One region of the Thiomonas sp. DCM-2 genome, then DNA from elsewhere that is predicted to be linked to it. Evidence: riboswitches for the same ligand, from Rfam matches in the RefSeq annotation. Region 1 holds a riboswitch; the other holds the start of a gene.
The links. A riboswitch is a leader RNA that binds a small molecule or an ion and turns the genes downstream of it on or off. The one in region 1 is predicted to bind S-adenosylhomocysteine.
Positions count from the first base shown of each region.

Region 2: linked by a shared signal. The riboswitch ahead of metH (methionine synthase) and the one ahead of ahcY (adenosylhomocysteinase) in region 1 are both predicted to bind S-adenosylhomocysteine.

Region 1 covers NZ_CM165962.1:1,071,228-1,085,766, forward strand. The annotation lists gene AC1ZQA_RS05200 (hypothetical protein) at 43-342, shown strand; gene AC1ZQA_RS05205 (CorA family divalent cation transporter) at 260-676, shown strand; gene AC1ZQA_RS05210 (LysE family translocator) at 710-1,354, shown strand; S-adenosyl-L-homocysteine riboswitch at 1,446-1,572, shown strand; gene ahcY (adenosylhomocysteinase) at 1,632-3,050, shown strand; gene metF (methylenetetrahydrofolate reductase [NAD(P)H]) at 3,054-3,902, shown strand; gene AC1ZQA_RS05225 (MFS transporter) at 3,890-5,110, opposite strand; gene apbC (iron-sulfur cluster carrier protein ApbC) at 5,236-6,327, shown strand; gene AC1ZQA_RS05235 (hydantoinase B/oxoprolinase family protein) at 6,348-9,974, shown strand; gene AC1ZQA_RS05240 (1-phosphofructokinase family hexose kinase) at 9,978-10,946, shown strand; gene purD (phosphoribosylamine--glycine ligase) at 10,936-12,219, opposite strand; gene AC1ZQA_RS05250 (YebC/PmpR family DNA-binding transcriptional regulator) at 12,235-12,957, opposite strand; gene AC1ZQA_RS05255 (helicase HerA-like C-terminal domain-containing protein) at 13,077-14,539, shown strand, end outside.
Region 2 covers NZ_CM165962.1:312,006-326,544, reverse strand. The annotation lists gene AC1ZQA_RS01625 (peroxiredoxin family protein) at 1-314, shown strand, start outside; gene AC1ZQA_RS01620 (LysR family transcriptional regulator) at 331-1,242, opposite strand; gene aceB (malate synthase A) at 1,595-3,181, shown strand; gene AC1ZQA_RS01610 (hypothetical protein) at 3,188-3,628, opposite strand; gene AC1ZQA_RS01605 (GGDEF domain-containing protein) at 3,638-3,925, shown strand; gene AC1ZQA_RS01600 (cupin domain-containing protein) at 4,102-4,794, shown strand; gene AC1ZQA_RS01595 (transcriptional repressor) at 4,833-5,318, shown strand; gene AC1ZQA_RS01590 (DUF3429 domain-containing protein) at 5,329-5,784, opposite strand; gene lipA (lipoyl synthase) at 5,878-6,840, opposite strand; gene lipB (lipoyl(octanoyl) transferase LipB) at 6,861-7,523, opposite strand; gene AC1ZQA_RS01575 (class I SAM-dependent methyltransferase) at 7,629-8,303, shown strand; gene AC1ZQA_RS01570 (hypothetical protein) at 8,357-8,521, shown strand; gene AC1ZQA_RS01565 (Crp/Fnr family transcriptional regulator) at 8,530-9,144, opposite strand; S-adenosyl-L-homocysteine riboswitch at 9,215-9,295, shown strand; gene metH (methionine synthase) at 9,351-12,089, shown strand; gene AC1ZQA_RS01555 (efflux RND transporter permease subunit) at 12,178-14,539, opposite strand, start outside.

The DNA.
Region 1 (14,539 bases):
GCTCGCGCCCCGACTGATTCATCCATGCCATCAAATCGCATCATGTCTGCTCCTGACACTGCCAAGCCCGACAACCGCATCCGCGCCTGCGTGGCCTATGACCGCAGCGGACAGCGGGTGGGCGATGTGGCGCTGGAGGACATCAGCGACATGCCTGCGCAGCCGGACCGGTTTGTCTGGGTGGGGCTGTACGAGCCGGACGCCGCCCTGCTGGCGCAGGGGCCGGGGTACGCGCGGCACGCTCAAGCGGCTGTACGCCATGCAGCGCGAGCTGACCCGGCTGCGGCTGGCAGTGGCGCCGCTGCAGGACGTGCTGGCGCAATTGCAGCGCCTGCCCGGTGAGCTGATGCCCCAGGCCGTGCGGCCCTATTTCCGCGACGTCAATGACCATGCCAATCGCATCAACGACACGGTGGGTGCGCTGCGCGAAACGCTGTCGGCGGCGATGAATGTCTCGGTGTCGCTCGTGACTCTGGGGCAGAACGAGGTGGTCAAGCGGATTGCTGGCTGGGCTGCGCTGCTGGCCGTGCCCACGCTGCTCACCGGCTGGTTCGGCATGAACTTCCGCCACATGCCCGAGCTGGATCTGCCCTGGGCCTATCCGGCACTCATCGTCTTCACCGTGGGGCTGTGCGGTGGGCTGTATGACTGGCTCAAGCGCTCGCGCTGGCTGTAGCCCTTCGATTGCACCTTTTGCGGATTTCCACCCATGCCTGACATTCACCACTTCACCCTGTTCCTGCTCTCGGGCCTGTTGCTCAACATGACGCCAGGGGCGGACATGCTGTTCATCGTGTCGCGCAGTGCGCAGCAGGGCGCGCGGGCGGGGGCCATGGCGGCGCTGGGCGTGGGGGCGGGCTGCCTGGTGCATGTCACTGCGGCGGCCGTGGGACTGTCGGCGTTGATTGCGGCATCCGATCTGGCGTTCAGTGTGGTGAAGTGGCTGGGCGCGGCGTATCTGGTGTGGCTGGGCATGGGGCTGCTGGGTGCGCGGCCGCAGACGCCTCCATTGGCCTCGGCGCGCCTGCCCGCTGCAACCTCGCGGGCGGTGTTCTGGCAAGGTGTGCTGACCAATGTCCTGAATCCGAAAATCGTGCTGTTCTTCCTGGCCTTTCTGCCGCAGTTCGTCGGTGCATCGACGAGTGGGCAGGGCTGGGCGTTTCTCCTGCTCGGGGTGGTGTTCACCGTGAATGGCACCCTGTTCAACCTGGGCGTGGCCTGGGTGGCGGCGCGGGCGCGTGGACACATGGCGGGCGTGGGACGCATGCAGCGCCTGGCGCATTGGGTGCGACGGCTGACGGGTGTTGTGTTTGTCGGTCTGGGGCTGCGCCTGGCTTTGGCGTCCCGGGTGTAGGGCGGGCTCGGGCAGGGCTGTTTCAAAACCAAGTTTGTGCGGGCATTTCATCGGCAGACGCGCGCGGGGCGCGAACCGATAGAATGCACGACTTCCCGAGGAGCGTTGCAACGCATGGGTGGCGGTTTTTGGCCCCACCCGTCGCCAGGCTCGGGACTTTGATCGCAGGTGGCCCGCTGAAAGTCGCGGCCGCTTTCCTTCAACGGCGCTCACCCAACCCGTGCCGGGCGCGGGATGCGGTGCGCATCCGTTCCCGGCCACTTTGTTCGGAGTGTGTATGAACGCTGTGGTCGATTTGAAAAATTCCCCTGATTATGTGATTGCCGACATCGGCCTGGCCGACTGGGGCCGACGCGAGATCGCCATTGCCGAGAGCGAAATGCCCGCGCTGATGGCCATCCGCAACGAATACGCGGCCAGCCAGCCGCTGCGCGGCGCGCGCATCACCGGCAGCCTGCACATGACCATCCAGACCGCGGTGCTGATCGAAACCCTGCAGGCGCTGGGCGCGCAGGTGCGCTGGGCCTCGTGCAACATCTTCTCCACGCAGGATCACGCCGCTGCGGCGATTGCCGCCAACGGCACGCCGGTGTTCGCGGTCAAGGGCGAGTCGCTCGAGGACTACTGGCACTACACCCACCGCATTTTCGAGTGGACGGATGGTGGCTACTCGAACATGATCCTCGACGACGGCGGCGACGCCACGCTGCTGCTGCATCTGGGTGCGCGGGCCGAGGCCGATGCTGCGGTGCTCAACCACCCCACCAGCGAGGAAGAGGGCGTGTTGTTTGCCGCGATCAAGGCCAAGCTGGCGACCTCGCCCAAGTGGTACTCCACCCGGCTTGCGCACATCAAGGGCGTGACCGAGGAGACCACCACTGGCGTGCATCGCCTCTACCAGATGCACCAGCGCGGCGAGCTCAAGTTCCCGGCGATCAATGTCAACGACTCGGTCACCAAGAGCAAGTTCGACAATCTCTACGGCTGCCGCGAGTCGCTGGTGGACGGCATCAAGCGTGCGACCGACGTGATGGTGGCGGGCAAGATCGCCGTGGTTGCGGGCTATGGCGACGTGGGCAAGGGCTCGGCGCAGGCGCTGCGTGCGCTCTCGGCCCAGGTGTGGGTGACCGAGATCGATCCGATCTGCGCGCTGCAGGCGGCGATGGAAGGCTACCGCGTGGTGACCATGGACTATGCCTGTGAGCATGCGGACATTTTCGTCACCGCCACTGGCAACTACCACGTCATCACCCACGACCACATGGCCCGCATGAAGAACCAGGCCATCGTCTGCAACATCGGCCACTTCGACAACGAGATCGACGTCGCGGGCATCGAGAAGTATCAGTGGGAGGAAATCAAGCCGCAGGTCGATCATGTCATCTTTCCCGATGGCAAGCGCATCATCCTGCTGGCCAAGGGCCGTCTGGTGAACCTGGGCTGCGGCACCGGCCATCCGAGCTATGTGATGAGCTCCAGCTTCGCCAACCAGACCCTGGCGCAGATCGAGCTGTTCACCAAGACGGATGACTATCCCGTGGGCGTGTACACCCTGCCCAAGCACCTCGACGAGCATGTCGCGCGGCTGCAGCTCACCACCCTCAACGCGCAGCTCACCACCCTGAGCGACCAGCAGGCTGCCTACATCAATGTGCCCAAGGACGGTCCCTACAAGCCCGCCCACTACCGGTACTGATGCATGGCCTCGTCACAACCGGTCAGTCTGAGCTTCGAGTTCTTCCCGCCCAAGACGCCCGAGGGCGCGGACAAGCTGCGGGCGGTGCGGCAGCGTCTGTACGCGCGTCGGCCCGAGTTCTGCTCCGTCACCTTCGGCGCGGGGGGATCCACGCAGGAGGGCACGCTGCAGACGGTCCGCGAGATCCTCGCCGAGGGCATGGATGCCGCGCCGCACCTGTCGTGCATCGGCGCCAGCCGTGCGTCGGTGCGCGGGCATCTGCAGGCGTTCCGCGCCGCGGGGGTCAAGCGCATCGTCGCGCTGCGTGGCGATCTGCCGTCGGGCTACGGCATCGGCGGCGAGTTTCACCATGCCCGCGATCTGGTGGCGTTCATCCGTGACGAGATGGGCGGCGCGATTCACATCGAAGTGGCGGCCTACCCCGAGATGCATCCGCAGGCCAGAAGCCCGCAGGACGATCTGCAGCACTTTGCCGACAAGGTGCGCGCCGGGGCCGACTCGGCGATCACGCAATATTTCTATACCGCGGCGGCCTATCGCCGCTTTGTTGACGACGTGCGTGCGCTGGGTCTGGATGTGCCGGTGGTGCCGGGCATCATGCCCATCACCAATTCCAGCCAGTTGCTGCGTTTTTCCGAGGTGTGCGGCGCCGAGATTCCGCGCTGGATCCGGCTGCGGCTGCAGAGCTATGGCGACGACCGCGAATCCATCCGCGCGTTTGGCCGCGAGGTGGTCGCCAGCCTGTGCGAGGAACTCATCGCCGACGGTGCGCCAGGGCTGCATTTCTACACCCTGAACCAGGCCGAGCCGACGCTGGCGGTGCTCGACGATCTGGGACGTCAAGCAGCCTGACGCGGCCCGCTGGCGGCATGCAGCAGCAGTGCCGCCAGCGCGAAGCCCGCGCCTGCTGCGGTCACGGCGGCCCAGCCGCCCGCAGTCCAGGCATGACTGGCGACGAACGAGCCGAGCGAGCCGCCGATGAAATACAGCGTCATGTACACCGCGTTGATGCGGCTGCGCGCCGCTGCGTCCAGCGCATAGATGCGCGTCTGGTTGGCGATCTGGCTGCCCTGCACCCCGGCATCGAGCAGCAGTACCCCGGCGATCAGCCACCACAACCCGTGCGCCCCCGGCGCGAACACCGCCCAGGACAGCAGGGTCAACGTCAGCGCTGCAAACAGCACCCGGCGCGGCCCACCCGGCCTGTCGGAATGTCGGCCAGAGAGCGGCGCGACCAGCGCGCCCATGATGCCCAGAATGCCGAAGGCACCCACCACCGCCGGGCCGAACCCATAGGCCGGACTTTGCAGCAAGGGCGTCAGCCCCACCCAGAACACGCTGAAGCTGGCAAAGAACAGCCCGCCGGTGATCCCGGCAAGACGCAGATCGCGGTGCAATGTGAACTGTTGCAGCGTGGAGCGCAGCAGTGTGGCGTAGCGCTGGCCCGCAGCGCCTTCGTCCACCGGCAGCCGCGGCAGCACGCGCCACAGCATGATCCACATGCCGATGTTCACCAGCGTGGCAAACACATAGACCGCTTGCCAGTTCAGCAGTGCGGCAATGCCACCGGCGAGCACCCGCCCGCCCAGAATGCCCACCAGCAGGCCGCTCATCACCAGACCGATGGCCTTGCCGCGCGACTGCGGCGGCGCCAGGTGCGCGACCATCGGAATGATCTGCTGCGCAATGCTGGAAAGCATGCCGATGGCGAACGACGCCGCCGCCAGCAACAGCACACTGGGCGCCAGCGCAGCGCCCAGCAGCGCGGGGACGAGCAGCGCGGCCATGATCAGAATGACCTGATGGCGCGCATGGCGGTCGCCCAGCGGCCCCAGCAGCAGCAGCCCGGCGGCATAGCCGATCTGCGTGGCCGACGGCACCGCGGCCACGCCAGCCACCGTGGTGTGGAAATGCTGCGCAAACTGCTCGAGCAGCGGTTGGGCGTAATAGATGTTGGCAACCGAGATTCCGCACGCCAGGGCCATGAAACCGATGAAATGGCGCGACATGGGCGGATGCGCGGCGGATGGAAGGGCAGAAACCGAGGTGTTGGCAGACATGGTGAAATTCTTTTGCAGCCGCGTATTGTCGCGGTGCATCAATCTGGCTGCTTGCTGGGGGACTTCACACCGGTCAGGGTGGCCCTACACTGCAAATTCCTCGATCTCTCAGTGCCTGTCTGAACATGCCCCAAGTTCTCGATTCCGCGGTTCACGCCGCCCTTCAAACCCTGCTGGACCCGCAGACCGGCCGCTCGCTGGTGGCGGAAAAGGCCATCAAAAATCTGCGCGTGGACGGCGGCGACGTCTCGCTGGAGGTCGAACTCGGCTATCCCGCGCGCAGCCTGCACGCCGAGCTCCAAAGGCAGGTGATTGCCGCGCTGCGCGCCGTGCCCGGGGTGCAGAACGTGTCGGTGGCGGTGCGCAGCCATGTGGTGTCCCATGCGGTGCAGCGCGGCCTGAAGCCGCTGCCCGAAGTGAAGAACATCATCGCCGTGGCGTCTGGTAAGGGCGGGGTGGGCAAGAGCACCACCGCGGCCAATCTGGCGCTGGCGCTGGCGGCCGAAGGCGCACGCGTCGGCCTGCTTGATGCTGATATCTACGGCCCGTCGCAGCCGATGATGATGGGCGTCTCGGGTCAGCCGCAAAGCCGCGACGGCCAGACCATGGAGCCGCTGGAAAATTACGGCGTGCAGATCATGTCGATCGGCTTTCTGATCGAGGCCGACAACCCCATGATCTGGCGCGGCCCGATGGCCACGCAGGCGCTCGAACAACTGCTGCGCCAGACCGCGTGGCAGGATCTGGACTATCTCATCGTCGACATGCCGCCGGGCACCGGAGACATCCAGTTGACGCTGAGCCAGCGCGTGCCGCTGACCGGCGCGGTCATCGTCACCACGCCGCAGGACATCGCGCTGCTCGATGCGCGCAAGGGGTTGAAAATGTTCGAGAAGGTCGGCGTGCCGATACTCGGCATCGTCGAGAACATGGCGATGCACGTGTGCTCGCACTGCGGTCAAGTCGAGCACATTTTCGGCGAGGGCGGCGGGCAGCGCATGAGCGCCGAATACGGGGTGGGCTACCTCGGCGGTCTGCCGCTGGACATCCGCATCCGCGAACAGGCCGACGGCGGGCGTCCGACCGTCGTGGCCGATCCCGACAGCGCGGTCGCGCAGAGCTACAAGGCCATCGCCCGCGCGGTTGCCGTGAAGGTGGCGCAGCAGGGCCGCGACTACACCGCCAAGTTCCCGACCATCAGCGTGCAGAACAGCTGAGCCGCGCAGCGGGTCGAGCCATGTCTGCAACGGGTCGCTGGCAATTCTGGATCGACCGCGGCGGCACGTTCACCGACATCGTCGCGCGTCGCCCCGATGGCGCGCTGCTCACGCACAAGCTGCTGTCGGAAAACCCCGAGCAATACCGCGACGCCGCGGTTGCCGGCATCCGGCAGCTGCTCGGGCTGCCGCCCGGTGCAAGAATCACCCCGCAGCAGGTGGAGTGCGTGCGCATGGGCACGACGGTGGCGACCAATGCGCTGCTCGAGCGCAAAGGCGAGCCGCTGGTGCTGGTCACCACGCGTGGGTTTCGCGATGCGCTGCGCATCGCGTACCAAAACCGCCCGCGGCTGTTCGACCGGCGCATCGTGCTGCCCGAGCTGCTCTACAGCCGGGTGATCGAGGCGCAGGAGCGCGTCGCCGCCGACGGCACGGTGCTGCAGCCGCTGGACTGTGCTGCGCTGCGCGCCGCGCTGCAACAGGCGTTCGACGCCGGGCTGCGCGCGGCGGCGATCGTGTTCCTGCACGGCTGGCGCAATCCTGCGCACGAGGCGCAGGCGGCGGAGATCGCGCGTGCGATCGGCTACACGCAGATCAGCACCTCGCACCAGACCAGCCGGCTGATCAAGTTCGTCTCGCGCGGCGACACCACGGTGGTCGATGCCTACCTCTCGCCCATCCTGCGGCGCTATGTCGAGCAGGTGGCCGCCGAAATGCCGGGAGTGCCGCTGCTGTTCATGCAGTCCAGCGGCGGGCTGACCGAGGCGGGCGGATTTCGCGGCAAGGACGCGGTGCTCTCCGGTCCGGCAGGCGGCATCGTCGGCATGGCGCGCACCGCGCAGGCCGCGGGCCATTCCCGGGTCATCGGCTTCGACATGGGCGGCACCTCGACCGATGTGTCGCATTTCGACGGCCGCTTCGAGCGCGTGTTCGACACCGAGGTGGCCGGGGTGCGGCTGCGCGCGCCCATGTTGCACATCCACACCGTCGCCGCCGGCGGCAGCTCGATCCTGCATTTCGACGGCGCGCGGCTGCGCGTCGGCCCCGATTCGGCCGGCGCCAATCCCGGCCCGGCGTGCTACCGCCGCGGCGGGCCGCTGACCATCACCGATGCAAATGTGCTGCTCGGGCGCATCCGGCCCGAGCACTTTCCCGCAGTGTTCGGCCCGCAGGCCGATCAGCCGCTCGATCTGGAGACGGTGCGCGCCCGGTTTGCGCAACTGGCTGCGCGCATCGCCATTGATACCGGGCTGCCGCAAACCCCGGAAGGGGTGGCCGAAGGCTATCTGGCGATTGCGGTGCAGGCCATGGCGGGTGCGATCAAGCGCATTTCTCTGGCGCGCGGGCATGACGTGACGCGCTACACCCTGCAATGTTTCGGCGGTGCCGGGGCGCAACATGCCTGCGCCGTGGCCGAGGCGCTGGGCATGGAGCGCGTGTTCATCCACCGCTACGCCGGAGTGCTGTCGGCCTATGGCATGGGGCTGGCCGAGCAGACCGCGATGCAGCAGCGCAGTGTGGAAGCGCCGCTGGACGATGCGCTGCTGCCCCGCCTGCTGGCCTTGCGCGATGCGCTGGCTGCGCATGTCACGCAGGAACTGCGGGCGCAGGAGGTGCCCGCAGACGCCATTCGCCTGCAGGTCAAGGTGCTGCTGCGGTATGAGGGCAGCGATGCAGCACTTCCCGTGGCGCTTGCCGATGCACCGTCCATGCGCGCCGCGTTCGAGCAGACCTATCTGCAGCGTTACGCGCACCACATGCCCGAGCGTGGCCTGGTGGTGGATGCCCTGCTGGTGGAGGCCGCGGGCGGTGGCGAGCCGGTCCTGCAGGAGCCACAGCACACGCCCATCACGGGAGAGATGCCGCGATGTGCCGTGCTGCCTGTCTTCATCGACGGGAGCTGGCAAGAGGCGGCGCTGGTGCAACGGGCCGACTGCCTGCCTGGCCAGCAGATCGACGGCCCGGCCATTCTCACCGAGACCCATACCACTCTGTTCATTGCGCCCGGCTGGCGCGCAGGCATCACCGCAGCCGGGCATGTGGAACTGCAGCGGCTGGCCGCGCAGGCCCGCGCGCGCGACGACACCACCACGGTCGATCCGGTGCGGCTGGAGCTGTTCAACAACCTGTTCATGCACATTGCCGAACAGATGGGGGTGCAGCTGCAGAACACCGCGGTGTCGGTCAACATCAAGGAGCGGCTGGATTTTTCCTGCGCGCTGTTCGACAGCGAGGGGCAGTTGATCGCCAACGCGCCACATGTGCCGGTGCATCTGGGGTCGATGGGAGAAAGCATCCAGACCGTGATCCGCCAAAACCGCGCTGCGATGCGGCCCGGCGACGTGTTCCTGCTCAACGACCCCTACCACGGCGGCACGCACCTGCCCGACATCACCGTGGTGACCCCAGTGTTCGACCGCGCGGGCGCGCAGGTGCTGTTCTATGTCGGTTCGCGCGGTCACCATGCCGATATCGGCGGCATCACGCCGGGTTCCATGTCGCCGTTCTCGCGCCGCATCGACGAGGAAGGCGTGGTGATCGACAACTTCAAGCTGGTCGACGCCGGTCGGCTGCGTGAGGCCGAACTGCGCGCGCTGCTGCAAGGCGGCCCCTGGCCCGCCCGCAATCCGCAGCAGAACCTGGCCGACCTGAAGGCGCAGATCGCAGCCAACCAGATTGGCGTTCAGGAACTGCAACGCCTGGTGATGGATCATGGCCTCGGCGTTGTCCAGGCCTACATGCGCCATGTGCAGGACAACGCCGAAGCCGCGGTACGCCGGGTGATCGGCGCGCTGCACGATGGGCGCTTCAGCCTCGAACTCGACACCGGCGCACGCATCTGCGTGGCCATCCGTGTAGACCCTGCTGCGCGCAGCGCCGTCATCGACTTCACCGGCACCTCGCCGCAGCAGCCGGACAACCTCAATGCGCCCAGGGCCGTGACCGTCGCTGCGGTGCTGTATGTGTTCCGCTGTCTGGTGGATGACGACATTCCGCTCAACGCCGGGTGTCTGAAGCCGCTGCAGCTCATCATTCCCGAGGGCTCGATGCTGGCGCCGCGCCCGCCCGCTGCCGTGGTGGCCGGCAATGTGGAGGTCAGCATGTGCGTGACCAATGCGCTGTTCGGCGCGCTGGGGGTGCAGGCCGCCAGCCAGTGCACCATGAACAATTTCACCTTCGGCAACGCGCAGCATCAGTACTACGAAACCATCGCCGGTGGATCGGGCGCGGGCGGCGTGTTCGATGCCCAGGGCCAGCAAATCGGCGGCTTCGACGGGACTTCGGTGGTGCAGAACCACATGACCAACTCGCGCCTGACCGACCCCGAGGTGCTGGAATGGCGCTATCCGGTGCGGTTGGACAGCTTTGCAATCCGCACCGGATCGGGCGGGGCGGGGCGCTGGCGCGGTGGTGACGGCGGTGTGCGCCGCATCCGCTTTCTCGCGCCGATGACCGCGGCCATCCTGTCCAACGGACGGCGCGTGGGCGCGTTCGGGCTGCATGGCGGTGCCTCCGGCGCGGTGGGCATCAACCGCGTGGAGCGCGCCGACGGCACGTGCGAAACCCTGCCCGCATCAGCCAGCGTGGAACTGCGGGCGGGCGATGTGTTTGTCATCGAAACGCCGGGTGGCGGCGGGTATGGTTGAAGCATGGAAACACCCGCACTGGTCACACTCACCCTCAACCCCTGCGTGGACGTCAGCTACGACATCACCCAGCTGATCGAGGATCAGAAAGTCCACGCCAACGCCAACCGGCTCGATCCGGGTGGCAACGGCATCAATGTGGCACGCGCGCTCAAGCGCCTGCAGATGCCCGCGGTGGCCTGCACGGTGCTGGGCGGGGAGATCGGCGATCTGTTCACACGGCTGGTGACCGGGGAGATCGAGCAGCTTCACGCCGTGCGCATTGCTGGCGAGACACGCATCAACGTCACCCTGCAGCAGCAACAGCCGCGGGCGCAGTTCGAGGTCAGCGGCATCGGTCCAACGCTCGACGCCAGCACGCTGCAGCACATCACCGACACCGTGCTGCGGCTGACCGGCGACGGGTTTGCCGTGCTCACCGGCTCGCGCATGCCCGGCGTGCCGACCGACTTCTACGCGCAGCTGATCCGCAGGCTGCAGGTCCAGGGTGCGCGCACCGTGATCGATGCGCAGGGGGACATGCTGGCGCAGGCGGTTGCCTCGCGGCCCTTTCTGATCAAGCCCAACCGCGTCGAACTCGAACAACTGCTGCAGCAAACCTTGCCCGACAGGCAGGCCGTCATCGCGGCAGCGCAGTCTGTCTGCGCGCGCGGGGTGCGCTGGGTCTGCGTGTCCCTGGGCGGCGAGGGGGCCGTGCTGGTGAGTGCCACCGAGGTCTACGTGGGCGAGGCCCCTGTCGTGCCTGTGGTCTCCACCGTGGGCGCTGGTGATTCGATGGTCGCCGGCCTGCTCAGTGGTTTTTCGCGTGGAGAGGCACCGGCCAATGCGCTGCGCCTCGCCCTGGCCTGCGGCAGCGGCACCGCGGCGCAGCCAGGCACCGAACTGTTCGACCCGGCCGCGCTGCCGGAACTGCTGGAACGGGCGCAGGTTGCGGTGGTCGCCGCGCCGGCTGCAACGCGGTTCAGCGCTTGATCGCCCGCCACCCAATGTCGCGGCGGTACTGCATGCCGTCGAACTGAATCGTGCTGATCGCCTCGTAGGCGCGCTGCTGTGCGATGCGCGGCGAGTCGCCCAGCGCGGTGACCGCCAGGACCCGACCGCCGGAGGTGCGCAGCACGCCTTGTTCATCGAGCGTGGTGCCTGCGTGAAAGGTGATGCAGTCGGGCGCTTCGGGCGGAATGCCGGTGATGACATCCCCCTTGCGCGGGCTCTCGGGGTAACCGTGGGCGGCGAGCACCACGCCGAGGGCCGTGCGGCGGTCCCACTCCAGTTCCACCTGGTCAAGCTGGCCGGCAATCGCCTTTTCGAACACCACGGAAAGATCGCTCTTGAGCCGGGCCATGATGGGCTGGGTTTCGGGGTCACCCATGCGGCAGTTGAATTCAAGCGTCCTGGCGCGTCCCTGGGCGTCGATCATCAGCCCGGCGTAGAGAAATCCTGTGAAGGGAATGCCATCGGCCGCCATGCCCTTGACCGTGGGCTGGATGATCTCGCGCATCACCCGCGCATGGACCTCCGGCGTGACCACGGGCGCCGGGGAATAGGCGCCCATGCCGCCGGTATTGGGGCCGTTGTCGCCGTCGAGCAGACGCTTGTGATCCTGGCTGGAGGCCAGCGCGAGGACGTGCTGGCCGTCCACCATGACGATGAAGCTGGCTTCCTCGCCCTGCAGGAACTCTTCGATGACCACGCGTGCGCGGCCCGCGTTGTGCTGCACCCCGTAGCGGTTGGCCTGCAGCATGTCGTCGATCGCGGCATGGGCTTCGTCCGCAGTCTGCGCCACGACCACGCCCTTGCCCGCGGCCAGCCCATCGGCCTTGACCACGATGGGCGCGCCGTGCTGATCGACATAGGCATGCGCCTGCGCCGCATCCTCGAACGTGGCGTAGGCCGCGGTGGGAATGTGATGCCGCGCCATGAAGTTCTTGGAGAAGGCCTTGGAGCTTTCCAGTTGTGCGGCGGCGCGGGTGGGGCCGAAGATCTTCAGCCCGCGGGCGCGAAACCCGTCGACGATGCCCGCCGCCAGCGGTGCCTCGGGACCAACCACGGTATAGGCGATCTTTTCGCGCACGCAGAACGCAGCCAGCTCTTCCGCATTGGCCACCTGCAGGTTCTCCAGCCGGGTGTCGAGCGCGGTGCCGCCGTTGCCCGGCGCAACATAGACCGACTGCACCCGGGGCGACTGCGCCAGCTTCCAGGCGATGGCGTGCTCGCGTCCGCCAGAGCCGATGACGAGGAGTTTCATGGTGTGTGCGCCGGTTCAGCCGAACACGGCGTTGTGATGGACCTCTTGCACATCGTCGAGGTCTTCCAGCGCGTCGATGAGTTTCTGCATTTTTTCGGCGTCGTCCCCGGCAAGTTCCACCGTGTTGTCGGCGCGCATGGTGATGGCGGCCAGTTCCGCCTGCAGGCCAGCGGCGTCGAGCGCGGCCCGCACAGCCTCGAACTGCGACGGTGGAGTGAGCACCTCGATGGCGCCGTCGTCGTCGGTGATCACGTCGTCCGCGCCGGCCTCGAGTGCGACTTCCATCACCTTGTCCTCGGACGTGCCGGGGGCGAACACCAGTTGCCCGCAATGCCGGAACTGGAACGCCACCGAGCCTTCGGTGCCCAGATTGCCGCCATGCTTGGACAGCGCGTGGCGCACTTCGGCTACGGTGCGCACGCGGTTGTCGGTGAGACAGTCGATGATGAGTGCCGCCCCGCCCACGCCATAGCCCTCGTAGCGGATTTCCTCATAGTGCACGCCTTCGAGCGCGCCGGTGGCCTTGTCGATGTTTTTCTTCACCGTGTCGGCCGGCATGTTGGCTGCCTTGGCCTTGTCAACGGCCAGGCGCAGGCGCGGATTGGCGCCGGGATCGCCACCGCCCAACCGGGCAGCAGCGGAGATTTCACGGATGATCTTGGTCCAGACCTTGCCGCGTTTTTCGTCCTGACGGCCTTTGCGGTGCTGGATGTTGGCCCATTTGGAATGTCCGGCCATGGTGGTGCGATGCTCCTGGGTGGCGCCCTGACCGCCGCGTCGCGGCCGGGCATTTGGATAGACTGCCCATTCTACTTTCGCGCCATGCGCCCGACCCTCCTCACACCAAGGCTGCCGCCATGTCCGACCCCATTCTCATCGCCCAGCATGGCCAGGTGCAGTGCCATTTGCTGCCGCGCCTGTCCAACCGTCACGGTCTCATCACCGGCGCCACCGGCACCGGCAAGACAGTGAGTCTGCAGGTGCTTGCCGAGGCGTTTTCGCGCATCGGCACCCCGGTGTTCATGGCCGACGTGAAGGGCGACCTGACCGGCCTGTCGCAGCCGGGCAGCCTGAGTCCCAAGCTGGCCGAACGACTCAAGAGCCTCGGTCTGCCCGAGCCGGTGTTCGGCGGCTGCCCTGTCACGCTGTGGGATGTGTTCGGCGAGCAGGGCCACCCGGTGCGCGCCACCATCTCCGACATGGGCCCGCTGCTGCTCGCGCGCCTGCTGCAGCTCAACGAGACGCAGACCGGGGTGCTCAACCTGGTGTTCAAGATTGCCGACGACAACGGCCTGCTGCTGCTCGACATGAAAGACCTGCGCGCCATGCTGCAGGAAGTGGGCGACAACGCCGCGAGCTTCACCACCGAATACGGCAACATCAGCGTCGCCAGCATCGGCGCGATCCAGCGCGGGCTGCTGCAACTTGAAAGCCAGGGCGCCGACAGGTTCTTCGGCGAGCCCATGCTCAATATCGACGACCTGATGCAGACCGACGGCAGCGGCCGCGGCATGGTCAACATCCTCGCCGCCGACAGGCTCTACCAGGCACCGCGCCTGTACGCGACTTTTTTGCTGTGGCTGCTGTCCGAGCTGTTCGAGCGCCTGCCCGAGATCGGTGACCCGGAAAAGCCGAAGCTGGTGTTCTTTTTCGACGAGGCGCATCTGCTGTTCAACGACGCGCCCAAGCCGCTGCTGGAAAAGATCGAGCAGGTCGTGCGCCTCATCCGCTCCAAGGGCGTGGGCGTGTTTTTTGTCACGCAAAACCCGCTGGACATCCCGGACACCGTGCTCGGGCAACTGGGCAACCGCATCCAGCACGCGCTGCGCGCCTTCACCCCGCGCGACCAGAAGGCGGTGAAAACCGCTGCCGACACCATGCGCCCGAACCCTGGGCTGGACGTGGCACAGGCAATCACCGAACTGGCCGTGGGCGAGGCGCTGGTGTCGCTGCTCGACGACAAGGGCCGACCGACGCCGACCGAGCGGGTGTGGATGCTGGCGCCCGGCAGCCGCATCGGACCGATCACGCCGGAGGAACGCAAGGCACTGATGCAGGGCTCGCTGGTCGCCGGGGTGTATGAAAAGACGGTGGATCGCGAATCGGCCTACGAATTGCTCAAGGGCCGGGTAGAGGCCACGCCGGAGTCTGCTGCGCCCGCACCAGGGGCTGACACTCCGGCAGGTTCAGGCGGCGGGCTGCTCGATTCGCTCGGCCAGGGACTTGGCGGACTGGCGCGGGGCTCGGGCCGCAAGGACTCTCTGCTCGAAACACTGGCCAAGTCGGCCGCCCGCACCATCGGCAGCACGGTGGGCCGCGA
Region 2 (14,539 bases), 760 kb from region 1:
CCTGCGTCGGTGAGATGCCGGAACTGGTCAAGACCTACGACCAGCTCAATCCCAAGGGTTTCGACCTGGTTGCAGTGGCCATGAGCTACGACAACCCGTCCTTCGTGCGCAATTTCGTGCAGCAGCGCCAACTGCCGTTCACGGTCGCGTTCGATGCCAGCGGCCAGACGGCCAAGGCGTTCAAGGATGTGCGCCTGACGCCCACGAGTTTTCTCATCGACAAGTCGGGGCATATCGTCAAGCAGTACGTCGGTACGCCCGATTTTGCCGAACTGCACCAGCTCATCGACAACCTGCTGGCGCAAAAGGCCTGACGCGCGCGGCCAGCGCTCAAGTGTCGGGCTGGGCGCGCTTGGCCTGCGAGAAATGCAGCTTGAGATAGTCCAGCCACAGGCGCAGGCGCAGCGGCTGGTGCTTGCGCTGGGTGAATACCGCGAATATGCCGTTGGGCGGCGCGGCGTACTCTTCGAGCAGAGCCACCAGTTTGCCCTCTTTCAGGCTGTTGCCCACTTCCCAGTAGGAACGCCAGGCGATGCCCCGGCCTTCCAGGCACCATTGGTGCAGCACCGCGCCGTCGGTGCAGTCCATGCGGCCGTTGACCCGGATGTGCATGACCTCGCCCCCGGACTGGAACATCCAGCCGCGCGGCTGGCTCCCCACTGACGAATACGCCAGACAGTTGTGGCGAGACAGATCGGCCGGCGTCGCCGGAGTGCCGTGCTGCTGCAGATAACCTGGGGCCGCCACACACACCCGACGGTTGTCCGCCAGCCGCAGGCTGACCAGCGAGGAGTCGGCCAGGTCGCCCACGCGCACGGCGCAGTCGTAGCCTTCGTTGACCAGATCGACCAGGCGGTCGGTCAGATCGAGCGACAGCGTGACCTCGGGATGCAGATCGAGAAAGCCGGGAATCAGCGGCGCGACGTGACGGCGGCCAAACCCGGCAGGCGCGGTGATGCGCAGATGTCCGCTGGCCTTCACCCCGCCGGCACTCACGCTGGCTTCCGCGTTCTGCAGATCGGCCAGAAGGCGCTGGCAATTCTCCAGAAAGGCGCTGCCCTCATCGGTCAGACTGATGCGGCGGGTGGTGCGCAGCAGCAACTTCACGCCCAGCCGCGCCTCCAGCGCATCGATGCGGCGGCCGATGATGGCCGGCGCCACCCCCTCGGCATGCGCAGCAGCCGTGAGGCTGCCCTTGGTCGCCACCGCAACGAAGGTCTCCAACTGTTTGAGTTTGTCCATCTTGACCGGAAATGGCATCTGGGAAAGTCATCAATCTTAGGCAACACTGAACAAGCCCCTGGTGCGCCGCGCATCCGGTCTGCAGGCGGTCTGCTGTGTTGCACATCTTCGTCATCGCTTGGGCTATGGCTGCGGTGTGCGCCTTGCATCCCATCCCGCAGACCGGCGCGCACCATCACAAGGACTTATTCAGTATTGCCCCACATGCTTTCGCCGCGACCCGATGGCTTGATGTCGCACTGCAGCATAAACTGTGGGCATCCCACAAAGATGGGCGTTTGCCAGCGCGCCACGCAACCCGTTGCACCGCTGACGACGCAAGCCTGCCACTCACATTCACGGAGATCGCCAAATGACTACCTCTTCCGCCCCGTCGGGCGTCACGCTGACCGCCCCGCTGCAACCGGGCTTTGACCGCATTCTCACCCCGCAGGCGCTGGCCTTCGTCGCCAAGCTGCACCGCGCCTTCGAGCCGCGCCGCCAGCAGCTGCTGGCCGCACGCGCGGCGCGCACCAAGCGGCTCGACGCCGGGGAAAAGCCCGACTTCCTGCCCGAAACCCGCGCGGTGCGCGAAGGCGACTGGACCATCGCCCCGCTGCCAACTGCCTTGCAGCGCCGCCGGGTGGAGATCACCGGCCCGGTCGACCGCAAGATGATCATCAACGCCTTCAACTCGGGCGCCGACAGCTATATGGCCGACTTCGAGGACGCGAACACCCCGAACTGGGACAACCAGATCCAGGGGCAGATCAATCTGTTCGAGGCCATCCGCCGCACCATTCGCCTGGAGACGGGCGGCAAGACCTACGCACTCAACGACACCATCGCCACGCTGCAGGTGCGCCCGCGCGGCTGGCATCTGGACGAAAAGCATGTGCTGGTGGACGGCCAGCGCGTCAGCGGCGGGCTGTTCGACTTCGGGCTGTTCTTCTTTCACAACGCGCACGAACTGCGCGCGCGAGGCGCCGGGCCGTATTTCTACCTGCCCAAGATGGAAAGCCATCTGGAGGCGCGGCTGTGGAACGATGTGTTCGTGCTGGCGCAGCAGGAACTGGGCCTGCCGCAGGGCAGCATCAAGGCCACGGTGCTGGTGGAGACCATTCTCGCCGCGTTCGAAATGGACGAAATTCTCTACGAGCTGCGCGAGCACAGTGCCGGCCTGAACGCCGGGCGCTGGGACTACATCTTCAGCGCCATCAAGAAGTTCAAGCACGACCGCAACTTCTGCCTGGCCGACCGCAGCCAGATCACCATGACCGTGCCGTTCATGCGCGCCTACGCGCTGCTGCTGCTCAAGACCTGCCACAAGCGGCGCGCACCGGCGATCGGCGGCATGAGCGCGCTGATTCCGATCAAGAACGACCCCGAGAAAAACGCCAAGGCAATGGAAGGCATCCGCCTGGACAAGCGCCGCGACGCCACCGACGGCTACGACGGCGGCTGGGTCGCGCACCCCGGCCTGGTGCAGGTGGCGATGGAGGAATTCGTCGCGGTGCTGGGCGACCGGCCGAACCAGATCGACAAGACGCGCGAGGATGTGACCGTGACCGCCGCAAACCTGCTCGACTTCCAGCCCGAGCAGCCCATCACCGAGGCGGGCCTGCGCAACAACATCAACGTCGGCATCCATTACCTCGGCGCGTGGCTTGCGGGCAGCGGCGCCGTGCCGATCCACAACCTCATGGAAGACGCCGCCACCGCCGAAATCTCGCGCAGCCAGGTGTGGCAGTGGATTCAGAGCCCCAAGGGCGTGCTGGCCGATGGCCGCAAGGTGACTGCCGAACTGGTACGCGGCCTCATTCCGGAAGAACTGGCCAGGGTGAAAGCCACCGGCGCCGAGGGTCAGTTCGACAAGGCCGCCCGCATTTTCGAGCAGATGGCCACCGGCGACACCTTCACCGATTTCCTCACCCTGCCGCTGTACGAGGAACTCGGCTGAGCCACATCAAGCCCCAGCGCGAAAGCCGCCTTCGGGCGGCTTTTTTGCGTGCGATGGATTCACGACCCAAACACGGCAAGTCATCATGCCTGGCGCGTTCACCACCATCCAATGGCAGCCGCTGTCCGTGGCGCTGCAGCAGCTGCTGTTCGCGCTGGCTTGGATGGCAGTGACAGGCCTGTTGACGACCTCACGGCGCAGCGCGCGGGCCTGGGCGGTGTTTTGCGGCATCGGCGCGGCATCGCTCACGCTGCTGGCGCTGCGCGGCCATGTGCCGGATGTACTGCGCGACACCATGGCGGATGTGGCAATGGTCGCCTCTGCGCTTGCCGCCTGGCGGGCCAGCACGCAGTTTTTCGATGGGGCAAACCGCGACCAGGAACAGGCCGTGCTGCTGATCCTGGTCGCCGCCGCCGCGCTGGCATTGGGCACCAGCCCGGCGACCATGTCGCACACATGGGCGGCGAGGAGTTCCTGCTGTTTCTGCCGCAGACCGAGCTGGCCCTGGCGCAAGCCATCGCCGAGCGCCTGCGCCAGCACATCGCCACCTGGACACCGGAGCCGGAGCATCAGTCGGTCACCGTCAGCATCGGGGTGGCCCAGGCCAGCGCCGAGGATCAGGCGTTCGACGATCTGCTGATCCGCGCCGACCGCGCGCTCTACGCCGCCAAGGCCGCCGGGCGCAACCGGGTGCATGTCGCGCAAACCGCCTTTGCCGAGCTCGGCAACCTGTCCACGGCCTGAGCGCTGAAGCAGCAAACGCACGCACTGCGGGCAATGCCAGCACGGTTGACACGTGTTTGCAGCCAGCCGCTGCAAGACCGAGGCGCAGCGGCATAGTATGTGCGCCTCCCACAAGAGCCTGCCCGACGTGTTGCATCACCACGGCAAGCCATACCTCAGCCCTGAACATTGTTCCCATGAGCGCCTTGCTTGAAATCCCAGCCCCCACCCTGCTGCGCGCCGATTTTTCCCGCGCCGAAGTCGTGGACACCAACACCCTGCCCTGGGTGGATTCGCCCGCAGCGGGCGTGCAGCGCAAATTGATCGAGCGCGACGGCGGCGAGGCGGCGCGTGCCACCTCGATCGTGCGCTACGCCCCGGGTGCCCGGTTTGCCGCGCACAACCATCCCCTGGGCGAGGAAATCCTGGTGCTCGCCGGCACCTTTGCCGACGAGCACGGCGTTTACCCGGCGGGCACGTATCTGAAGAACCCACCGGGCTCCAGCCACGCGCCGTTCACCGAACGCGGCTGCACCTTGCTGGTGAAACTGCGCCACATGCAGCCAGACGATCGCCAGCGTGTGGCGATCAACACCCACCAGATGCCGTGGATACCCGGACTGGTGCAGGGCCTGAGCGTCAAGCCCTTGTCCGACTTTGCCGGCGAACACGCAGCGCTGGTGCAATGGGCGCCCGGCACCGTGTTCACCTCGCACCGTCACTGGGGCGGAGAAGAAATCTACGTGATCGAAGGCATCTTCGAGGATGAGCACGGACGCTACCCCGCAGGCACCTGGATGCGCAGCCCGCACCTCAGCCAGCACGCCCCCTTCAGTAGCCAGGGCTGCACCATCTTCGTCAAGGTCGGCCATCTGCCCGAACAGGGCTGAAACCAATCGGCAGCGCGGTCTGTTGCATACTTGCGCGCATGACTGCACACCGACACCTCCCTGCCCACCTTCACGCCGCGCAAGACGCGCTGCTGCACGCCGAAGCCCTGTGCGCCGCCCGGGGTGTGCGTCTCACCCCGCTGCGGCGCCGGGTGCTGGAGCTGGTGCAGTCGCGCACCGAGGCGGTCAAGGCCTACGACCTGCTCGCCCAGCTCTCCACCGAGGATCACGCCGCCAAGCCGCCGACGGTGTATCGCGCACTCGACTTTCTGCTGGAACAGGGATTGGTACACCGGGTGGACAGTCTCAACGCCTTTGTCGGCTGCAACCACCCGGACACACCGCATGCGGCGCACCTGCTGCTGTGCACGCAATGCGGGCGGGTGCAGGAGCTGCACAGCGACGCCCTCGACGTCGCCATCGCGCAGGCCGTGGGCGCCACCGGCTTTGTCACCCATCATGCCCGGCTGGAAGTGCAGGGGCTGTGCGCGGGCTGCGCCGCCAAGGCAGGTCAGACCGACTGAGCGCGCAGCGTCAGCCTGCGGGCTTGAGGGTGTAAAGCCGCACCAGCGTCAGCCCCAGACCGAGCAAGGCGCCCAGGGTCAGCCAAAGCCGCAGTTGCAGGAACCACGCGGGCCACGGCAACTGCTTGCGCAGCATGACATCCACGCCATATGCCACGGCCAGACCGATGAACAGCCCGGTCATGCCGTACACCCAGTTCGATGCCCAGGTCATGCGCCAGGCCCACAGCGGCAGCACCACGCCCCAGCTCAGCAGCAGCCAGGGGCGCTGTACCTGCCCCTCGGGCAGCACAAATGCCGCCCCCCAGTACAGCGCGCCGAGAAACGCCAGAATGACTGCCGCGTATTGCGCCTGGATCACCACCACGGCGGTCAGCGAGGTTTCGGGCGCAATCCAGACAGCCAGCCCCAGCGCGATGAAGGGAATCAGCCCGGCAAGGCCAAGCGCGTAGGCGGGAAATTTCATCGAGAGGTCTCCAGTGCATGCAGGGCGAGGTGAACTGAGAGAATTGTCGCCGACCCCGCCGTGCGCACTGCTGCGCGCGCGCAAACCAGCGCGTCAAACCCCGGCTGCATGCGCCTGCTGGTCCGCGTGATAGCTGCTGCGCACCAGAGCGCCGACCGCCGCATGGGTGAAGCCCATCGCGCGCGCCTCGCGCTCGAACAGGGCAAACGTATCGGGGTGCACATAGCGCGCCACCGGCAGGTGGTGGCCGGTGGGCGCGAGGTACTGGCCGATGGTGAGCATGTCGATGTCATGGGCACGCATGTCGCGCATCACCGCGAGAATCTCGTCGTCGGTTTCGCCCAGCCCGACCATCAGCCCGCTCTTGGTCGGGATGCCGGGATGGCGCGCCTTGAAGTCGGCCAGCAGCTTGAGCGAATGCGCATAGTCGGCACCCGGACGGGCCTGTTTGTACAGGCGCGGCACGGTCTCGAGGTTGTGGTTCATCACATCTGGCAGGCCGGCAGCGAAAATGTCCAGCGCCTTGTCCAGACGACCACGAAAGTCGGGCACGAGCACCTCGATCTGCGTGCCGGGCGACTGCGCGCGGGTGGCCTGGATGCAGTCGACAAAATGCTGCGCGCCGCCATCGCGCAGGTCGTCGCGGTCCACGCTGGTGATGACCACGTAGCGCAGTTTCATCGCAGCAATGGCACGGGCCAGATTGGTGGGCTCGTCGGGGTCGAGCGGGTCGGGCCGGCCGTGGCCGACGTCGCAGAACGGACAGCGCCGGGTGCATTTGTCGCCCATGATCATGAAGGTCGCCGTGCCCTTGCCGAAACATTCGCCGATGTTGGGGCAGCTCGCCTCCTCGCACACGGTCACCAGCCTGTGTTCGCGCAGCAGCCCCTTGATGGCATAGAACTGCGACGAGGGCGCGGCCGCCTTCACCCGAATCCACTCTGGCTTGCGCAGCGGCGCGTGCTCGGCGACGATCTTGATCGGAATGCGCGCGGTCTTGGCCTGCCCTTTCTGTTTGATCGTGGGGTCGGTGTGCAGGGGGGTGGGCGGGGTCATGGCAGCATGAAAAAACGCAATCAGACCGTCATGGTAGGCGCGACGGCAGATGCCTGCCAGATCGCACCGAATTCCTCGGCGAAGGCCGCTGCCACCTGCTGGGTTGTCGCCTGCGCGCCCAGGCTGGCCATGTCGATGGTGCGCAGCCCCGGATAGCCGCAGGGGTTGATCCAATCGAACGGCGTCAGGTCCATCGCCACATTGATCGCCACGCCGTGGTAGGTGCAGCCCCCGCGCACCTTCAGCCCGAGCGCGGAAATCTTCTCTCCGCTGGCCAGATAGATGCCGGGCGCACCCGATCGTCGCTGCCCGGCGATGTCCCACCGCGCCAGCGTGCGGATCACCGCCTCCTCGATGCGCTGTACGGTTTCGCGCACCATCCAGCGGTGACGGCGGATGTCGAGCAACAGATAGATCACCGCCTGCCCCGGCCCGTGATAGGTCACCTGCCCGCCGCGGTCGGTCTGCACCACCGGCACCGCATGCGGTACCAGCACATGCTCGGGCCTGCCGGCCTGTCCCAGCGTGAACACCGGCGGATGCTCCACACCCCAGAGCTGGTCGGGCGTTGCGGGCGTGCGCGCTTCGGTGAACGCGCGCATGGCGTCCCAGGTGGGCGCATAGTCCTGAACACCCAGCCATTGCAGGACGGGTGCTGCGTCGGCGCTGGCGTTCGGGTTCATGCTAAGGTGAGCCTGTGTTGCGGCACGAAAATAGGTATCCCAGGGAGACAACCGAAGACCGGGTGAAAAACCGGCTTCGAAAGACAGCAATTGTCCTGCATCCGCATGCGTTTCACGTCAACAGATTCCACCACCCGCATTCGCACCGTGCACCAGATCCGCGTGTTTCTGCGCGCCTGGGCGCGTGATCCGATGGGCGTCGCCGCCGTGCTGCCGTCCGGTCGGCAGCTCAGCCAGAAAATGCTCAAGCCGCTGTCGCTGCTGCCGGACACCAACCCGGCGACGCAGCGCGTCATCGAACTCGGCGCCGGCACCGGCGCGTTCACCCGCGCGCTGATCGACCATGGCCTGCACGCGCGCAATCTGCTGGTGGTCGAGCGCGACGCCGCGTTGCACGGCCTGCTGTGCCAGCGCTTCCCCGGCCTGCAGGTGATCCGGGCCGATGCCTGCGCGCTGCGCACCGCGGCACAGGCGTCGGGCTATCTGCAGGAGGGACCGGCGGACGCGGTGATCAGCGGCCTTGGGTTGCTGTCGATGCCGCGCGCCACCCAGCGCGCCATTCTGACGGAGGCCTTTGCCGTGCTGCGGCCCGGCGGCTGTTTCGTGCAGTTCACCTATGGTCATGCCAGCCCGGTGTCACGGGCCCTGCGCGACGACCTGGGGCTGCATGTGCGCCGAGCGGGGCTGGCCTGGCGCAACGCGCCACCCGCCTCGGTTTTCGTTTACCAGCGTGCTTTTACAGCCCCTCACACCTGCCAGGCGCCGGACCCGACACAATAGCGGCGCGTCGATGCCGCCATGCGGCGGGCGGCGATGGATTGGAGAAACGCGCCGTGGCTGGATTTTTTGTCTCCCTCATCATCTACCCCTTCGCCGTGTATGGCCTGCGGCGGTTTTTCACCGAGCGCCTGGGCATGGAGAGCCATATCGGGTTTCTGGTCTTCCTGCTCGCCAGTGTGGTGAGCTGGCTGGCCGCAGAGGCCGTGGGGCGGCTGTAACAGCGCAGTCAATCCGCGAGGGGGTCGGACGGATCGGCCGGGTCCGCCAGTTGACTCGGCGAGAAACCCGACTTCGGCCCCAGCATCTGCGAGCGGATGGCCGGGTGCATGGCACTGACCAGACGCGACATGGAGCTGAGCTTGTTCGAGGTATCGCGCAGGTGCTCGGCCAGACGGCTGGCAATGCCCAGCGCCAGCCGCGCCGCCGCTGCGGGGTGCTGCTCCACCAGTTGCTCCAGCGCCTGGCGGCTGAGTTCCGCCAGCGCCACGTCGGAATAGGCCACGCAACTTGCGCTGCGCGGCGCGTCGAGCAGCACGCCCATTTCACCGAACATCTGCCCGGCCTTGGCAATCGACACCACCAGGCTGTCGCCCTGGTGCTGCGGCGCCTTTTCCACGCTGACCTCGCCGTAGAGCAGCATCAGGATGGTGCCATCGTGCGTGTCGTCGTCCTGCTGGATGAAGCGCGTGCCCGCCTGCACCCAGCGCACCTGCATCAGGTTGGCGATGAGCACGGCATCTTCCGCGCTCAGACGATGCCCCGGCTGGCGCAGCAGCAGTTGCGCGATGCGCGGCGCCCAGGTGGCGTGGTCGGTGCGGATGGGAGAACGTCGGTCAGGCATGGTCGAAAAAGGCGTAGCGCGCTCATGGTAGGCCTGTCGGCACGGTGACGCGCCGATCTTTACAATAGGTGCTTCCAAGGAGCGTTGCAGCATCGATTGCGGGGTCACCCGCTGGTGCCAGGCTTGGGGGAATCAACGGCGCTCACCCAGACGCCCGCCTGCACGGCGCGCAAGGCCCTGCCAGACCCCACTCCGAGAAAATCCCCATGCCCGCCGACGCCACGCATTCCGCCCCGCCTCCCCTGCAACTCTCCGGGCTGGAGCCACTGTCGATTGGCCCTGGCTCGCTGTTCGTCAATATCGGCGAGCGCACCAATGTCACCGGCTCCAAGGCCTTCGCCCGCATGGTGCTGGCTGGAGAGTTCGACAAGGCGCTTGCCGTGGCACGGCAGCAGGTGGAAAACGGCGCGCAGATCATCGATGTGAACATGGACGAAGCCATGCTCGACAGCAAGGCGGCGATGGTGCGGTTTCTCAACCTCATGGCATCCGAGCCCGACATCGCCCGCGTGCCGGTGATGATCGACAGCTCGAAGTGGAGCGTGATCGAGGCCGGGTTGCGCTGCGTGCAGGGCAAGCCGGTGGTGAACTCCATTTCCATGAAGGAAGGCGAGGCTGAGTTCATCCGCCAGGCCAGGCTGCTGCGGCGCTATGGCGCGGCCACGGTGGTCATGGCCTTCGACGAGCAGGGACAGGCCGATACCTTTCAGCGCAAGATCGAGATCTGCGAACGCGCCTACCGCCTGCTGGTCGATCGGGTGGGGTTTCCGCCGGAAGACATCATCTTCGATCCAAACATTTTCGCCATTGCCACCGGCATCGAGGAGCACAACAACTACGCAGTCGATTTCATCAACGCCACGCGCTGGATCAAGCAGAACCTGCCCGGCGCCAAGGTGTCTGGCGGCGTGTCGAATGTGAGCTTCTCCTTCCGCGGCAACGAGCCGGTGCGCGAGGCCATCCATACCGTGTTCCTGTATCACGCCATTCAGGCCGGCATGGACATGGGCATTGTCAACGCGGGGCAGATGGGGGTGTACGACGATCTCGACCCCACGCTGCGCGAGCGCGTGGAAGACGTGGTGCTCAACCGCCGACCGGACGCCACCGAACGCCTGCTGGAAGTGGCCGAAACCGTCAGGGGCGCCGCCAAGGACGACACCGCGCGGCTGGCCTGGCGCGAACTGCCGGTGCGCCAGCGGCTCTCGCATGCGCTGGTGCACGGCATCACCGATTTCATCATCGACGACACCGAGGAAGTCTGGCAGGCCATGCGCGCCGAAGGCGGGCGGCCGCTGCATGTCATCGAAGGCCCGCTGATGGACGGCATGAACGTGGTCGGCGATCTGTTCGGCGCGGGCAAGATGTTCCTGCCGCAGGTGGTGAAAAGTGCGCGGGTGATGAAGCAGGCGGTGGCACATCTGCTGCCGTACATCGAGGCCGAGAAGCTGGAAATGCAGGCAGCGGGCTGCGATGTGCGCGCCAAGGGCAAGATCGTCATCGCCACGGTGAAGGGCGACGTGCACGACATCGGCAAGAACATCGTCACCGTGGTGCTTCAGTGCAACAACTTCGAAGTGGTGAACATGGGTGTGATGGTGCCTGCGAAGGACATTCTCGCCAAGGCGCGCGAGGAAGGTGCGGACATCATCGGTCTGTCCGGCCTCATCACCCCCAGCCTCGAGGAGATGCAGCACGTGGCCGCTGAGATGCAGCGCGACGACTACTTCCGCAGCCGCAAGATGCCGCTGCTCATCGGCGGCGCCACCACCAGCCGGGTGCACACCGCGGTGAAGATCGCGCCGCATTACGACGGCCCGGTGGTCTATGTGCCCGACGCCTCGCGCAGCGTGGGCGTGGCGCAGAACCTGCTCTCCGATCAGGCCGCGGCCTTCATTGCCGAGATCGAGGCCGATTATGTGAAGGTGCGCGAACTGCATGCCAACAAGCGCGTCACGCCGCTGGTGTCACTGCAACAGGCGCGCGCGAACAAGGCCCGCATCGACTGGTCGGCCTACACCCCGCCGGTGCCCAAGTTCATCGGCCGCCGCGTGTTCCGCAACTACGACCTGGCCGAGATTGCCGCCAGCATCGACTGGGCGCCGTTCTTCCAGACCTGGGATCTGGCGGGCAAGTTTCCCGACATCCTCACCGACGACATCGTGGGCGAGTCCGCACGCCGCGTCTACAGCGACGCGCAGCGCATGCTCAAGCGGCTGATCGAGGGCCGCTGGCTCACGGCCAATGCCGTCATCGGCCTGTGGCCTGCCAACAGCGTGAACGACGACGATATCGCGCTCTACACCGACGAGAGCCGCAGCACCGAACTGATGGTGTGGCATGGCCTGCGCCAGCAGACCGAGCGCCCCGTGGTCGACGGCGTGCCCCGCCCCAACCGCGCGCTGGCCGACTTCATCGCACCCAAGGGCGTGGCACCAGACTACCTCGGCGTGTTCGCCGTGACCGCGGGTCTGGGCGTGGAAGCCAAGGAAAAGGCCTTTCTCGCCGACCTCGACGACTATTCCGCCATCATGCTCAAGTCGCTGGCCGACCGGCTGGCCGAAGCACTGGCCGAACGGATGCACCAGCGCGTGCGCACCGAATTCTGGGCCTACGCGCCGGACGAATCGCTCGGCACGGCCGAGCTGATCGCCGAAAAATATCGCGGCATTCGCCCGGCGCCGGGCTATCCGGCCTGCCCCGAGCATTCGGTCAAGGGCGAGATGTTCCGCGTGCTGCAGGCGCAGGACATCGGCATGTCCCTGACCGAGAGCTGGGCCATGCTGCCTGCGGCGAGTGTGAGCGGTTTTTACTTCGCCCACCCCGAGTCGCAATACTTCAACGTCGGCCCCGTCGGACCCGACCAGAAAGCCGATTGGGAACGCCGCGCCGGTCGGCCGCTGGAATCGGTCGCGGTGCAGGCACTGGCGCAGACAGCGGTCTGAGCCCTGTGGGCGTGCCGAGACGACAGCCCTCCACGTGACCATAAAAAAACCGACCCGAAGGTCGGTTTTTTGTGCCTTGCGACGCGGCTCAGGCCTTGCCCACCAACCCGCCGCCGTTTGCAACCGCTTGAGCCTCGGCATCCCGCAAGGCCTTGGCACGCGCTTCATGGCTGTGATCCGCGCCAATCAGCATGTACATCGCGGGGACGACGAACAGCGTGAACAGCGTGCCGATCGACAGGCCGGAGGCGATGACCAGGCCCATGCTGAAACGGCTGACCGCACCGGCACCGCTGGCGAAGATCAACGGAAACACGCCGAACACCATCGCCGCGGTGGTCATCAGAATCGGGCGCAGCCGCAGCCCGGCAGCCCGCTCGATCGCCTCGCGCTTGCTCAGCCCCTCGCGCTGCAGGTTGTTGGCAAACTCGACGATCAGAATGCCGTGCTTGGAAATCAGACCGATCAGGGTCACCAGCCCGACCTCGGAATAGATGTTGAGCGTGGCATGGCCGATGCCGAGGTTGATGAACAGCAGCGCGCCCGAAATCGCCATCGGCACCGACACCAGGATGATGATCGGGTCGCGGAAGCTCTCGAACTGCGCCGCCAGCGCGAGAAAGATGATCACCAGCGCGAAGCCGAAGGTCAGCAGCAGCCCGCCCGATTCCTGCACGAACTGCCGCGACGGCCCGGCGTAGTCGAAGCTGTAGCCCGCGGGCAGGGTGCGCTGCGCCAGGGTCTTGAGGTCGTCGAGCGCCTGCCCCTGCGCGACAAAGGGCATGGCCACGCCCTGGATGGTCGCCGAGTTGGCCTGCTGGAAGTGATTGATGGTCTCGGGCTGGACGGTGTTGGTCAGGTGCACCACGGTGGACAGCGGCACCATCGCGCCGCTGGCGGTGCGGATGTAGTAGTGCTTGACCGCGTCCGGGTTGAGGCGGAACTTCTGCTCGACCTGCGGGATGACCTTGTACGAGCGGCCGTCGAGCTCGAAAAAGTTGACATAGCCGCCGCCGAGCATGGCCGACAGCGCCGAGCCGATGTCCTGCATGGTCAGCCCGAGCTGCGCGGCCATGTTGCGGTCGATCGAGATGCGGGTTTGCGGCAGATCGATGCGCAGGTCGGACTGCAGGAAGATGAACCGCCCGGTCTTGAGCGCATCCTGCAGGAATTTCTGCGAGACCTGATAGAGGTTGGAGAACGGCTCGCTGGTGGTGATGACGAACTGGATCGGTAGCCCGCGCGCGCCCGGCAGCGGCGGCGGCTGGAACACCGCGATCTGGCTGCCGGCGATGTGGCTGAGGTCCTTTTGCACCACGGGCTGCAGCTGCGTGGCCGTCTTGGTGCGTTCATCCCAGGGCTTGAGCACCATGCCGCCGATCACCTGGCTCGGGGTGTTGAGCTGAAACACATGGTCGGTTTCAGGGAATTGCTTGAACACCTCGTACACCTGCTTGGCGTAGAGCGCGCGCTGGTCGAGCGTGGCCGCAGGGTTGTTGAACGAGATCGAGATCAGCACCCCCTGATCCTCCTGCGGCGCCAGCTCGGACATCGAGGTGGTGAACAGGTAGGGGATGAAACCGAGCACGATCAGCGCCATCACCGCGGTCACCGGCAGGAACTCGAGCGAGCCGTGCAGCACGCGCTCGTAGCGGTTGTGCAGACGCTCGAAGGTGCGGTCGAGGAACAGCACGATGCGGTCCTGCAGGCTGTGGCTCTGCGGGTTGGGTGCCTTGAGCAGCCGTGAGCACATCATCGGCGACAGGGTCAGTGCGATGATCGCGGAGATCACCACCGTACCGACCAGGGTGAAGGCAAACTCGGTGAACAGCGCGCCGGTCAAGCCGCCCATGAAGCCGATGGGCACATACACCGCGATCAGCACGATGGTCATCGCGATGATGGGGTTGGCCAGCTCGCGCGCGGCGCGCACCGCGGCGTCGTGTCGGCTCATGCCCTCCTCGAGGTGGCGGCTGACGTTCTCGACCACGATGATGGCATCGTCGACCACCAGGCCGATGGCCAGCACGATGGCCAGCAGCGTCAGCAGATTGATCGAGTAGCCCAGCGCCAGCATGACGGTGAAGGTGCCGACGATGGACAGCGGAATCGCCACCAGCGGGATGATGAGCGAGCGCAAGGAGCCCAGGAACAGGAACACCACCAGCGCGACGATGAACACAGCCTCGACCAGGGTCTTGACCACCTCGTCGATCGAGGCGTTGACGAACTTGGTCGAGTCATAGACGATGGTGCCCTTCAGCCCAGAAGGCAGCTGCGACTGGATGTCGGGGAACGCCTTGCGCACCCGCGCGATGACATCGAGCAGGTTGGCACCCGGCGCAACCTGAATGCCGATGTACACCGAGGTCTTGCCATCGAACGCCACCGCAGTGTCGTAGTCATCCGACCCCAGCGTGACGTTGGCCACATCATCGAGCCGGACCACC